DNA from 2 places in the Phytohabitans houttuyneae genome. Region 1 is predicted to be linked to the other one. Evidence: riboswitches for the same ligand, from Rfam matches in the RefSeq annotation. Region 1 holds a riboswitch; the other holds the start of a gene.
What was found. Region 1 has a riboswitch for S-adenosylmethionine ahead of Phou_RS38925 (aminotransferase class V-fold PLP-dependent enzyme). Riboswitches for the same ligand answer to the same signal wherever they lie in the genome.
Positions count from the first base shown of each region.

Region 2: it holds a riboswitch for S-adenosylmethionine, as region 1 does, so the genes downstream of both, thrC (threonine synthase) here and Phou_RS38925 (aminotransferase class V-fold PLP-dependent enzyme) in region 1, are expected to answer to the same signal.

Region 1 covers NZ_BLPF01000003.1:884,591-890,791, forward strand. Annotated here, with positions in the region: gene Phou_RS38915 (PP2C family protein-serine/threonine phosphatase) at 1-1,135, shown strand, start outside; gene Phou_RS38920 (quinone oxidoreductase family protein) at 1,146-2,078, opposite strand; SAM riboswitch class IV at 2,120-2,238, shown strand; gene Phou_RS38925 (aminotransferase class V-fold PLP-dependent enzyme) at 2,254-3,516, shown strand; gene Phou_RS38930 (AI-2E family transporter) at 3,877-5,067, opposite strand; gene Phou_RS38935 (SDR family NAD(P)-dependent oxidoreductase) at 5,172-5,900, opposite strand; gene Phou_RS38940 (IclR family transcriptional regulator) at 6,144-6,201, shown strand, end outside.
Region 2 covers NZ_BLPF01000001.1:4,672,840-4,679,040, forward strand. Annotated here, with positions in the region: gene Phou_RS21550 (alpha/beta fold hydrolase) at 1-405, shown strand, start outside; gene Phou_RS21555 (ABC transporter permease) at 402-1,268, shown strand; SAM riboswitch class I at 1,339-1,475, shown strand; gene thrC (threonine synthase) at 1,486-2,790, shown strand; gene Phou_RS21565 (GNAT family N-acetyltransferase) at 3,093-4,139, shown strand; gene paaN (phenylacetic acid degradation protein PaaN) at 4,178-5,854, shown strand; gene Phou_RS21575 (GNAT family N-acetyltransferase) at 5,851-6,201, opposite strand, start outside.

The DNA of each region.
Region 1 (6,201 bases):
GGACGCGCTGCCCGCCCTGGTGAGTCGGGCCGCCGCGGCGGTCGGTGCTGTCGACGTCGTGATCTACCTGGCCGACTACCCCCAGGTGTGCCTGGTGCCGCTGCCCGCCGGGTCGGGCGCGGCCGTGCCGATCGAGGCGACGATGGCCGGCCGGGCGTACATGAGCCTGGAGGTCCAGCACGCGCCGGATCAACCGGACCGGCTGTGGGTGCCGCTGGTCGACGGATGCGACCGGCTCGGCGTGGTGGAGTTCGTCTCCCCGGCGGTGGTCAACGACGAGGTGGAGGCGGCCTGCGGCGAGGTGGCCGGGTACATCGCCCAGCTGGTCAAGAACCGGCGGCCGTACGGCGACGCCGTGGAGCGGGCCCGCCGCCGGATGCCGATGCACATCGCCGCCGAGGTCGTGTGGGGGCTGCTGCCGCCGCTGACGTTCGGCACCAACGACGTGGTGATCACCGCGATCCTGGAGCCCTGTTACGACGTGGGCGGCGACGTGTTCGACTACGCCCTCAACGGTGACGTGCTCAGCTTCGCGCTCTTCGACACCTGCGGCCACGGGATCACCGCCAGCACGCTGGCCGCCCTGACCATCAACGCGTACCGCAACGCCCGCCGAAGCGGCCTGGACCTGGTCGGCATCGCCGGCACGATCGACACCTGGCTGCGGGCGCAGCACCCGAACAAGTTCGCCACCGCGGTCCTCGCCGAGCTCGACCACATCACCGGCACCCTGCGCACGATCAACGCCGGCCATCCCGGAGTCCAGCTGCTGCGCGACGGCAGAGCGGTCAAGGAGCTGCCCGGACCCACCGCCCTGCCGCTCGGTCTGCACCACCTGACCGGGCGGGAGCCGACGGTACACGAGGAAAACCTGCAACCCGCCGACCGGCTGCTCGTCTACACCGACGGCGTCACCGACGCCTACAACGAGGCCGGCGAGCGTTTCGGCCTCGGCCGCCTCCTCGACCTCGTGCAGCGGGCCCTCAACGACGAGCTGCCGGCGCCGGAAAGCATGCGCCGGCTGGTGCGTGCCGTCGTGGAGCACCAGTTCGAGGAGTTGGAGGACGACGCCACCGCGGTCCTGGTGCAGTGGCAGCCGCCCGGCTACGTCCTACCGCCCGGCCTGCGGCCCTGACAACGCCGGTTCAGGGGATCAGTGCGATCTTCCCGCCGGGGTGCCCGGTGCGGACCAGTTCGAGAGCCTCGCGGGCCTGCTCGAGCGGGAAGGTGCGGGCGACCGGGACGACGAGCTTGCCCTGCGCGGCCAAGGCCAGCAGCCGGGGCCGGACGGCGTCCCGGAACGCCGCGCTGTCCGGCAGCGCGCCCGCGATCGCGGTGACGCCGGCCGCACGGGTGCGCTCCGACGCCGCGATGGTGACCGCGCGGCCCAGGTCGGGCAGCAGCTCCACCGTGGAGTCGAGGGCCTCGTCGGTGCCGACGGTGTCGATGACCGCGGTGACGCCCCGCGGCGCGGCGGCGCGCACGCGGTCGACAAGGCCCGGCCCGTAGGTCACCGGCTCCGCGCCGAAGCCGCGCACCACGGCGAAGTTGTGCTCGCTCGCGGTACCGACCACGGTGGCGCCGATGAGCCGCGCCTGCTGCAGCACGCTGACGCCGACCGCGCCGGAGGCGCCGTGCACGAGGACCGTGTCGCCGGCCCGTACCCCGGTGACGTGCAGCGCCTCGGCGGCGGTGGTGCCGGCCAGCAGCAGGTTGGCGGCGGCCGGGTAGTCCAGCGTGTCGGGCTTGGCGAAGACGTCTTTGGCCGGCACGGTCACCCGCGAGGCGTAGCCGCCGCTGATCCGGAACGCCACGACCGTGTCGCCGATCAGGCCGCCGCCGGACCCGATCGTGGTGTCCGGCCCGACCGCGCTGATCACGCCGGCGACCTCGTACCCGATGCTCAGCGGCAGCGGCCGGTCGGGGCCGCGCGCGGCGGCAAGGTGCTTGTAGTCGGCCGGGTTGACGCCCGCGGCGCGTACGTCGATGGTCACCTCACCCGCGGCGGGCGACCGAACCTCGTCCTCGACCAGGGTGAGCACTTCCGGCCCGCCGAACGCGGGCGCTATCCACTTCACCGGTCGATCCTCCCGCACCGCGGTCTTGTATGATCGCGAAAGGTCAAGAGTGCCAGCGCCAAGCCCCGGCTCGCTGGCCGGCAACCCTCGTGTTCACGGTGGGGTGCCCCGGGTGACGACCAGACCCTCGGCCGAGCCGCGCCGCGGGTAAGCGTGAGCCTCGGAGGTCACCCCCATGACGCTGGACATCGTCGGCGCCGACCTGCCCGTGCGGCTGCGGTCGGGCGCCACCGTCCGCTTCGCCCACCTCGACTACGCCGCCTCCGCGCCGTGCGCCCGCGCCGCCGCCGACGCGGTACAGCGACTCCTGCCCTGGTACGGCAGCGTGCACCGCGGCGCCGGCGCGCGGTCGGCACGGTCCACATTGGAGTACGAGCGGGCCCGGCAGGCGGTCGCCGACTTCACCGGCGCACGATCGGACGACACGGTGGTGTTCACCCGCAACACCACCGACGCGCTCAACCTGCTCGCCCACGCGCTGCCCGCCGGCACCACCACGGTCGTGTTCGACGGTGAGCACCACGCCAACCTGCTGCCGTGGCCGAACGCGGTACGCCTCCCCACGCCACCCGACCCGGACACGGCGGTCGCACTGCTCGACCGGGCACTCGCCGGAATCGCCGGGCCGGCGCTCTTCGCGGTCACCGGCGCCAGCAACGTGACCGGCGAACTCTGGCCGGTACGCCGCCTGGCCGCCGTGGCCCACTCCCACGGCGCCCGCGTGGCCGTCGACGCCGCGCAGCTCGCCCCGCACCGGCCCGTCGACCTCGACGCGCTGGGCGCCGACTACCTCGCCTTCTCCGGGCACAAGCTGTACGCCCCGTTCGGCGCCGGCGCGCTGGTAGGCCGCGCCGACTGGCTGGACGCCGCCGAGCCCTACCTGCGCGGCGGCGGCGCGAGCGCGGCCGTGGGCGACCACGCCGGCGACGTGACCTGGGCGACCGGCCCGGCACGCCACGAGGGCGGCACCCCGAACCTGCTCGGCGCCGTGTCCCTCGCCGCGGTCTGTGAGGCCCTCGCCGCCGCCGACCGGAACGCCCTCCACGCCCGCGAGCAGCAGCTGCTGGCACGGTTGCAGGCCGGCCTGGCGGACGTACCGGCCGCCGTGCCCGTCAGCCTTTTCAGCGACACCCACCCGCGGGTCGGCATCGTCTCCCTCGCGCTGCCCGACCACGACGCCGCCACGGTCGCCGACCGGCTCGGCGCGGATCACGGCGTGGGGGTGCGCGCCGGGCAGTTCTGCGCACACCCGCTCGCCCGCCGCCTGACCGGCGCCACGCGGCCGGGCGGCTGCGCCACGGGTCCGGCCGCCCTGCTGCGGATCAGCTTCGGCCTGGGCACCACGGACAGCGACATCGACCGCGTCGTGGCCGCGCTGTCCGCCGAGACCGGGTCGGTGGCCAGCAATGAGGGATTGGCGCTGCTCACAGCGAGATAGCCCGACGATATTGCGAGCTACCGCGATGTCCGCGGTGGTCCGGACCGTTGCTCCCGCGGCCTCACCCTCCGCGGTTGCCGGCCAACCCCCGGACCGCGCGGCGTTGGAGGGACGGCCCTTCACCAGGTACGGCCAGCCGCGTATGGGGCCACGGATCGGTTCCTGGGCGCATCGGTGCGCCCAGGTTGAGATGCACCCGCGGCGCGGCTGCCGGGCTCCGACCAGTTGTGGGCGAGCTACTGGTCTTCGACGATGGGCTCGGCCCACGCCGCGTTGTCGAACCTCGATGTCCAGGTGATGCCGCGTCGGCGCCGCTGTCGTAGGTGCAGACCAGCGGTACGCGTGCCTGGATTTGCATGGCTAGCCGCGCTCCTGTCGGGGCAGCACCACCTCGCGGACGATGAGCTGGACGGCGGCGACCGCGGGGATGGCGATCAGCGCGCCGACCACGCCGAGCAGGGCGATGCCGAGCAGAGCGGCGAGGATCGCGGCCAGGTCGCTGACCTTGACCGCGCGCCGCATCACCTTGGGGTAGATGACGAAGTTTTCGAGCTGCTGGTAGACGATGAAGAACACGACGCAGGCGATGCCGACGCTGACGCTGCTGGTGGCGAACGCGACGGCGCTGACCACCACGGCGCCGAGGGTGGCGCCGACCTGGGGGATGAGGTCGCAGACGGCGACGACCACGGCGAGGGCGAACGGGTACGTCACGCCGACGATCATCAGGAACACCCAGGTGGACACGCCGGCGATCAGCGCGATGGCGAGCGCGCCGGCCATGAACGCGCCCACCTTGGCCAGGATCTCGTCGCCGATCGCCTGCACCCGGGGGCGGCGGGAGGCGGGCACGAGCTTGTAGGCGCCGAGCCGCAGGCGGTCGAAGGCGGACAGGAAGTAGATGGTCAGTACGACCACGGTGAGGATGTTGAAGACGGCTCCGAAGACCACCTGGGCGCCGCCGAGCACGCCGCCGGCCGCCTTGGTCATGTTGGAGGCGGTGGCGGCGGACTGGAGCCGGTCGATGATCTGGTACTGCTCGTTCAGCTCACGGAGGGTCTCGCTGCGGCGCATCTGGTCGATGTAGTCGGGCAGGTTTTCCACCAGCGCGCCGGTCTGGGTGACCACCGGCGGTACGAGCGCGAGCGCGCCAACGGCCAGCAGCGCCAGGACGCCGAGCCCGACCGCGGCGACGGCGAGGCCGCGGGGCAGGCCCCAGCGCTGCAGCCGGACCACGGCCGGGTTGAGGCCGATCGCCAGGAACAGCGCGATGAAGATGAGGATGAGGATCGAGGCGGCGTCCTGGATGAGCAGAAACATCGTGTACGCCAGGAGCAGGCCCAGCCCCGCCGTGAACCCGATGACGAACGGTGACCGCGACAGCGGCGCCCCCGGCTTGCCGAACCGGCCCGGCCCGGACGTGTCGAAGGTCGCGTCGCCGGCCGGTTGATCCGGCGAGGAGTCCGCCTCGGCCTGCCGCGGCGCGGGGACGGGATCGGCGGCCGGCGGGCTGTCCGGCCCGGGCGTGATGGTCGGCGCCTGCTCGGACACCCTGGGTACCTCCGCGTTCGCTCGGTGGGCGGCGGTCCCGCCGCTGTTCGGCAGGGTAGTGAACCGGCGCACCGGTCGGGGTGCGGCCACACCGGGCTAGACGGTCAGCGGGCCACGTAGCCGCCGTCCACGCTGAGGATCGTGCCGGTGATGCCGGCGGACTCGGGCGCGGCCAGGAAGGCGATCGCCCGCGCCACCTCGTCGGCGGTCGACATGCGGCCGATCGGGTGGTTGCCCAGGGTGACGGCGAGGCTGGCGGCGGGGTCGGCGTCGGCCGCCCGGGCCTCGGCCATGAACTCGGTGTCGACGGCGCCCGGCGCGACCGCGTTGACCCGCACGCCGCGGCCCGCGTACTCGATCGCGAGCTGGCGGGTCAGCTGGACGATCGCGCCCTTGGTCATCGCGTAGACGCTCTGGTTGGCGATGCCGACCAGGCCCGAGATCGAGGCGACGTTGACGATGCAGCCGGCGGTGCCGGTCAGGTGGGGCAGTGCGGCGCGGGCGAACCGGAAGGCGGGCCGGACGTTGACGGCGAAGAGGTTGTCGAAGTCGGCGTCGGTGGTGTCGAGGATCGGCCGCCGCAGAAAGCGGGCGGCGTTGTTGACCAGCAGGTCGAGCCGGCCGAACGCCTCGACCGCGCGGTCGACCGCGGCCTGTGGCGCCTCGGCTGCCGACACGTCGGCTTGCAGCGGCACGATCCCGTCCGCGGCCAGCTCGGCCACGGAAGGCGAGATGTCGACCGCGACCACGCGGTAGCCGGCCTCGCGCAGTCGGGTCACCACGCTGCGGCCGATGCCCCGGGCGGCGCCGGTCACGACAGCGGTCAGGTCCATGCGATATCCCGTCTGCCGGGGTGGGCATCCTGCTATCCAGGATGAGCAGCGAGGCTAGGCCCCTGCGGCCGGCCCGTCAAGGTGCTGCCTTGCCCAAGATCTAACTTCTGCGAAATCCGACGGAAATCTTGTTCAAGGCCTTGACAGGCCTCCGGCGTGATCACCTAGATTCGCCGTACCGGATAGCTGGATGGTCGCCCCGCAATGCGGGACGGCGCCCGAGGTGACGAGGAAGGGAAACCGATGGCCAACACGTCCCGCGGTCCACGGCCCGTCGCCGACGGCCTGGAGATCGCCAGTG
Region 2 (6,201 bases), on a different contig from region 1:
GTGCTCAAGCGGTACGCCACCGGCGGTCGGGCGGTGCTCGTCTCCAGCCACCTGCTCGCCGAGGTGGAGCAGACCTGCACGCACGCGGTGGTGGTCAACAAGGGCGAGATCGTGGCGTCCGGCCCGGTCGAGGACATCGTCGGCGACTCGCCGACGGTACGGCTCGACGTCTCCGACGTGGATGCCGCCGAGGCGGTGCTCCAGGGACTGTCCGGCGTGCGCTCGGTCACCGGCGACGGACCCAACGGGCTCGTGGTGGACATCAACGGCACCGCGCGCAGCGAGGTGGTGGCCGAGCTCGTCCGCGCCGGTGTCGGCGTCGACCGGGTGGTGCCCCGGCGGCGGCTCGAAGACGCGTTCCTGGCCCTGGTGGGCGACAACTCGCGGGGGAGTGGCGACCGATGAGCACTGCGACGATCGGCGCGGCCGCGGGCTACCGCCCCGGCCGTACCCTCTCGGTCTGGCAGGAGTGGCGGCGGCAGGCCACCCGTCGGCGCACGCAGCTCGCGCTCGGCTTCATGGTGCTGCTGCCGCTGATCGTGCTGGTCGCCTTCCAGTTCGACAGCGGCGGCGACGACGACAACGGCGGCGGCGAGTTCGCCAGCCTGATCGACCTCGCCACGTCGGGCGGGCTCAACTTCACGCTGTTCACGCTCTTCGTCTCGGCCGGCTTCCTGCTCACCGTCGTGGTGGCGCTCTTCTGCGGCGACACCGTCGCCAGCGAGGCGAGCTGGGGCAGCCTGCGGTACCTGCTAGCCGTGCCGGTGCCGAGGGCCCGGCTGCTCGCGGTCAAGCTCGTCGTCGCGCTCGGCTACTCGGCCGTCGCCCTCGTCGTGCTCGCCGGCACCGCCCTGCTCGTGGGCACCCTGCGGTACGGCTGGTCACCGCTGCGCAGCACCGTGGCGGCCGAGATACCCGCCGGCGAAGGGCTGCTGCGGCTGCTCGGCATCCTCGGCTACCTCGCGGTGGGGCTGCTCGTGGTCGCCGGCCTCGCGTTTCTGCTGTCCGTGCTCACCGACGCCCCGCTCGGCGCGGTCGGCGGCGCGGTGCTGCTCTTCATCCTCTCCAGCATCCTGGACCAGATCACCGCACTGGGGAGCATCCGCTCGTTCCTGCCCACCCACTACAGCGACGCGTGGCTGGGGCTGCTGTCGACCCCTGTGCAGTCCGACGACATCGTCAAGGGGTGCATCTCCGCGGTGGCGTACGCCACGCTCTTCTGGTCGCTCGCGTTCTGGCGCTTCACCCGCAAGGACGTGGTCTCGTGAGGCAGATCACCGGAAAGGCGCGGTAAGGCGTTTCGCCCCGTACACTGTGCCGGAGAACGCACAACTGAATACCTCATCCAGAGGGGCTGAGGGATACGGCCCGATGACGCCCCGGCAACCACCCCGCACTGACTCGACGGTGAGTCCTGCGGGACAGGTGCCAATTCCGTCCCCGCCGCACGGTGCGGCGCAGGGGAAAGATGAGAGGACGCCCTCGATGCCGTCGACACTCGACGCTACGACCACCACCACCTCTGACGCCCCGGTGCTCTCCAGCCCTGCTCGCGCACTCGTCTGTCGCGGCTGCGGCAAGGAGTACCCACTCGCCGCCCAGCACGCCTGTTACGAGTGTTTCGGCCCGCTCGAGGTGGCCTACGACCAGGCCGCGCTCGCGCGGGTAACCCGGGCCCAGATCGAAGCGGGGCCACACAACATCTGGCGCTACGCGGCGCTGCTGCCGACCGGGCAGGACCCGGCCAGCCGGGTGACCCTCGACCCCGGCCTCACCCCACTCGTCTCCGCACCCCGGCTCGCGGCCGAGCTCGGCCTGCGTGGGTCGCTGTGGGTCAAGGACGACAGCGCCAACCCGACACACTCGTTCAAGGACCGGGTGGTCTCGGTGGCACTCACCGCGGCGCGAGGGCTGGGCTTCACCCGGTTTGCCTGCGCCTCCACCGGAAACCTTGCCAACTCGGTCGCCGCGCACGCCGCACAGGCGGGCGTGCCGTCCATCGTCTTCATCCCCGGTGACCTCGAGCCCGGCAAGGTCGTCACCACCGCTGTGTACGGCGGCGATCTCGTCGCGATCGAAGGGTCGTACGACGATGTCAACCGGCTCTGCAGCGAGCTCGTCGAGACGGACGAGTTCGAGGACACCGCGTTCGTCAACGTCAACGTGCGGCCCTTCTACGCGGAGGGCTCCAAGACCCTCGGGTACGAGGTGGCCGAGCAGCTCGGCTGGCGCCTGCCTGAGCAGGTCGTCATCCCGATGGCCAGCGGCGAGCTGCTGACCAAGGTGGACAAGGCGTTCAGCGAGCTTGTCGAGATCGGCCTTGTCGAGGCGCCGGCCAACGGGTGGCGCGTCTTCGGTGCACAGTCGGCCGGCTGCAACCCGATCGCGGTCGCCCTGCACAACGGGGTCAGCGACATCATCCCGGTCAAGCCGGTGGGCATCGCCAAGTCGCTCAACATCGGTGACCCGGCCGCCGGGCTGTACGCGCTGGAGGCCGTGCGGCGCACCGGCGGCTGGATGGACTACGCCAGCGACGACGAGATCCGCGACGCTATCCAGCTGCTCGCCCGGACGACCGGCGTGTTCGCCGAGACGGCCGGCGGGGTGACCGTCGCTGTCCTGAAGAAGCTCGTCGAGTCGGGCAAGCTCGACCCGGACGCCGAGACGGTGGTCTTCAACACCGGCGAGGGCCTCAAGACCATCGATGCGGTCGCTGAGCAGGTCGGCCCGACGTACCGGATCAAGCCCTCGCTCCGGGGTGCCCGCGAGGCCGGCCTCCTGGAGTCCTAGAACGCGATTCCCGGTTACAGCGCGCGGGAGCGCGACCACGGAGGGAAACGCAGGTAGCGCGTCTCGCGGTGGGATGGGAGTTGCATTCCGTAGTCGTGAATTTGCCGTCCGTCGAGAAAACACCGCACCGGGGACTTGACGGCGCCATCCGGACGACGCAGGATGCTCCGTGCGGGAGGGCGGTCGCCGTAGGCTTTGTTCTAACGTCCCAGCGCCGGAGGCGCTGTGCGACCGTCCCTCCCGACCAAACTGTCCAGGTAATTCGGTCGCGATGAGCGTCCCGTCGAGGGACCCTCGGTGACATGGACATCGCCGTCACGCCCATGGATCCGGCCGACGACAAGGCCGTCGAGCAGGCGTATCAGATCGTTGAAGCCGTGCTCGCCGCGGACGTGCCGGACTTCCCGCCCGTGGGTCGGCAGCGCTTCCTCGCCGAGCTGCGCCACCCGTGGCCCGCCACCGCCTTCGAGCGCGCGCTGGCCACGGTCGATGGCGAAGGTGTGGGCTTCGTGGTCATCGAGATGCCGCAGCTGGACAACCTCGACAACGCCGAGGTCGACCTCAGCGTGCACCCCGAGCACCGTCGGCGGGGCGTGGGCCGCGCGCTGTACGAGTACGCACAGGACGTGATCCAGAGCGTGGGCCGCAAGCGGGCGATGGGCATGTCCGTGGAGACGCTTCCCGGCGGCGCCGTACGCGACGAGGCGGGCGCAGGCTTCGCCATCGCCATGGGCGCGAAGGGGGCGCTGACCGACGTGCGCCGCCGTCTCGACGTCACCTCGGTCGACGAGGCGGGGCTCGAGCGGCAGTTGGCCGCCGCATGGGAGCGGGCCGCCGGTTACTCGCTGGTCCAGTGGCGGGGCGCCACGCCCGAGGAGATCATCGACGACATCGCGTACCTCGACGGGCGGCTGCTCACCGACGCGCCGATGGGCGAGCTCGACTGGGAGGCCGAAAAGATCGACGCCGACCGGATCAGGGCGATCGACGCCGTGGTCGCGGCCCGCGGCCGTCGCCGGTACAACACGGCGGTGCGGCACGACGAGAGCGGCCGGGTCGTCGCGTTCACCACGATCGACTTCCCCGGCACCGTCGACTGGCACGCTTTCCAGCAGATCACCATCGTCGATCCCACCCACCGGGGTCACCGCCTCGGCACGGTCGTCAAGCTCGAAAACCTCGGGTACACCCGGGCGCACGAGCCGGGCCTGCGGGCGATCGACACGTGGAACGCGGACGTCAACGACCACATGATCTCGATCAACGAGGCGATGGGCTTCCGGGCGGTCGACGGCTGGCAGAACTGGCAGCACGACCTATCGGGCGTACCGGCCGCCACCTCGGCATAGTCGTTAGCATCACGCCCTGGCTGGGGCATGATGGCGGCATGACGGACACCCCGCGCAACCTGTACGACAAGCACGCCGGCACCCTCGAGCGTGCCCTCGCCGCGATCACCGAGCGCGGCTACTGGTCGGCCTACCCTGAGTCGCCCAGCCCCCGGGTGTACGGAGAGACGGCCGCCGCCGAGGGCGAGGCCGCCTTCCGGGCGTACCTCAACGGTCGCTTCCCCCTCGACCAGCCCGGCACCGACGGCTGGATCGCCACGGAGGCGAGCCCGTTCGGCGTCGAGCTCGCGGTGACGTACCCGCACGCCGAGGCCGGCGCGCTCGTCGAGGCTGCCGTGGCCGCGCTGCCGGCCTGGCGCGACGCCGGCCCCCAGGTGCGTGCCGGCGTGTGCCTGGAGATCCTGGCGCGGCTGCACCAGCACGTCTTCGAGCTTGCCAACGCGGTGCAGTTCACCAGCGGGCAGGCGTTCGTGATGGCGTTCCAGGCGGGCGGCGCGCACGCGCTCGACCGCGCTCTGGAGGCGCTGGCGTACGCGTACGCGGAGATGACCCGCCACCCGGGCGAAGCCGCGTGGGAAAAGCCGGCCGGCAAGGGCGAACCGCTGCGCATGACCAAGCGCTTCCACGTGGTGCCGCGCGGCATCGGTCTGGTCATCGGCTGCAACACGTTCCCGACGTGGAACTCGTACCCGGGCCTGTTCGCCTCCCTCGTCACGGGCAACCCGGTGATCGTCAAGCCGCACCCGCGGGCCGTGCTCCCGCTCGCCGTCACCGTGCGGTACGCCCGGGAGGTGCTCGCCGAAGCCGGCTTCGACCCCAACGTGGTGCTGCTGGCTCCCGAGGCGCCCGGCGAGGCGCTGGCTTCGACGCTGGCGCTGCGCCCCGAGGTGAAGATCATCGACTACACGGGCTCGACGGCGTACGGCGAGTGGCTTGAGGAAAACGCCCGCCAGGCCGTGGTCTACACGGAAAAGGCCGGCGTCAACACGATCCTGGTCGACTCGACCGACGACTTCGCCGGCATGTGCCGCAACATCGGGTTCTCGCTGACCCTCTACAGCGGACAGATGTGCACCACCCCGCAGAACGTTCTCGTGCCGGCCGGCGGGATCGGCACCGATCAGGGCCACAAGTCCTTCGACGAGGTGGCGGCCGGCATCGCGGGTGCGGTGGGCAAGCTGACCGGCGACGCCGCCCGCGCGGTGGAGCTGACCGGCGCGATCGTCAACGACGGCGTGCTCGACCGGCTCGACGAGGTCAAGTCGGTCGGTGAGCCCGTGCTGGAGTCGCGGGTCGTCGAGCATCCGGCGTTCGAGGGCGCGATCGTCCGTACCCCCGCGATTTTGAAACTGCCCGCGGACGCCGCGGCGACCTACGGCAAGGAGTGGTTCGGACCCATCTCCTTCTTGATCGCGACCGACTCGACGGCGGAGAGCCTCGGGATCTTCCGGTCCACCGTGGGAGAGCGGGGTGCGATCACCGCGTCGGTGTACTCGACGGACGAGAAGGTGCTCGACGCCGCCGAGGCCGCCGCGCTCGACGTGGGCGTCCACCTCTCCTGCAACCTGACCGGCGGCGTCTTCGTCAACCAGTCGGCGGCCTTCTCCGACTTCCACGCGAGCGGCGCCAACCCGGCGGCGAACGCGGCCCTGACCGACGGCGCCTACGTGGCGAGCCGCTTCCGGATCGTCCAGTCGCGGCGGCACACGAGCTAGGCCGGCCGCACCATCCGGAGCTCCCGGAGCGTCGGGATGACCGGGTGCGGCACGCGTACGCCGGTGTCGACGAAGCCGAGCCGCTCGTACGCCTTCCGCGCCCGGTCGTTGCCGACCACCACCTCGAGCAGCAGCTCGGGGCGGCCGGCAGTGCGGGACCAGGCGGCCACCTCGTCGATGAGCTGCTTGAGAATGCCCGTGCCGCGGTGGGCCGGCGTGATGTACACGGCGAAGATGATCGTGACCGTCCGGTCGTCGGGTGACATGATCCCGCCGGCGTGACCGACGAAGCGCCCGTCGACCTCGGCGACGAACTGCGCGCAGAGGGGGCCGACCGCGTTGCGGGC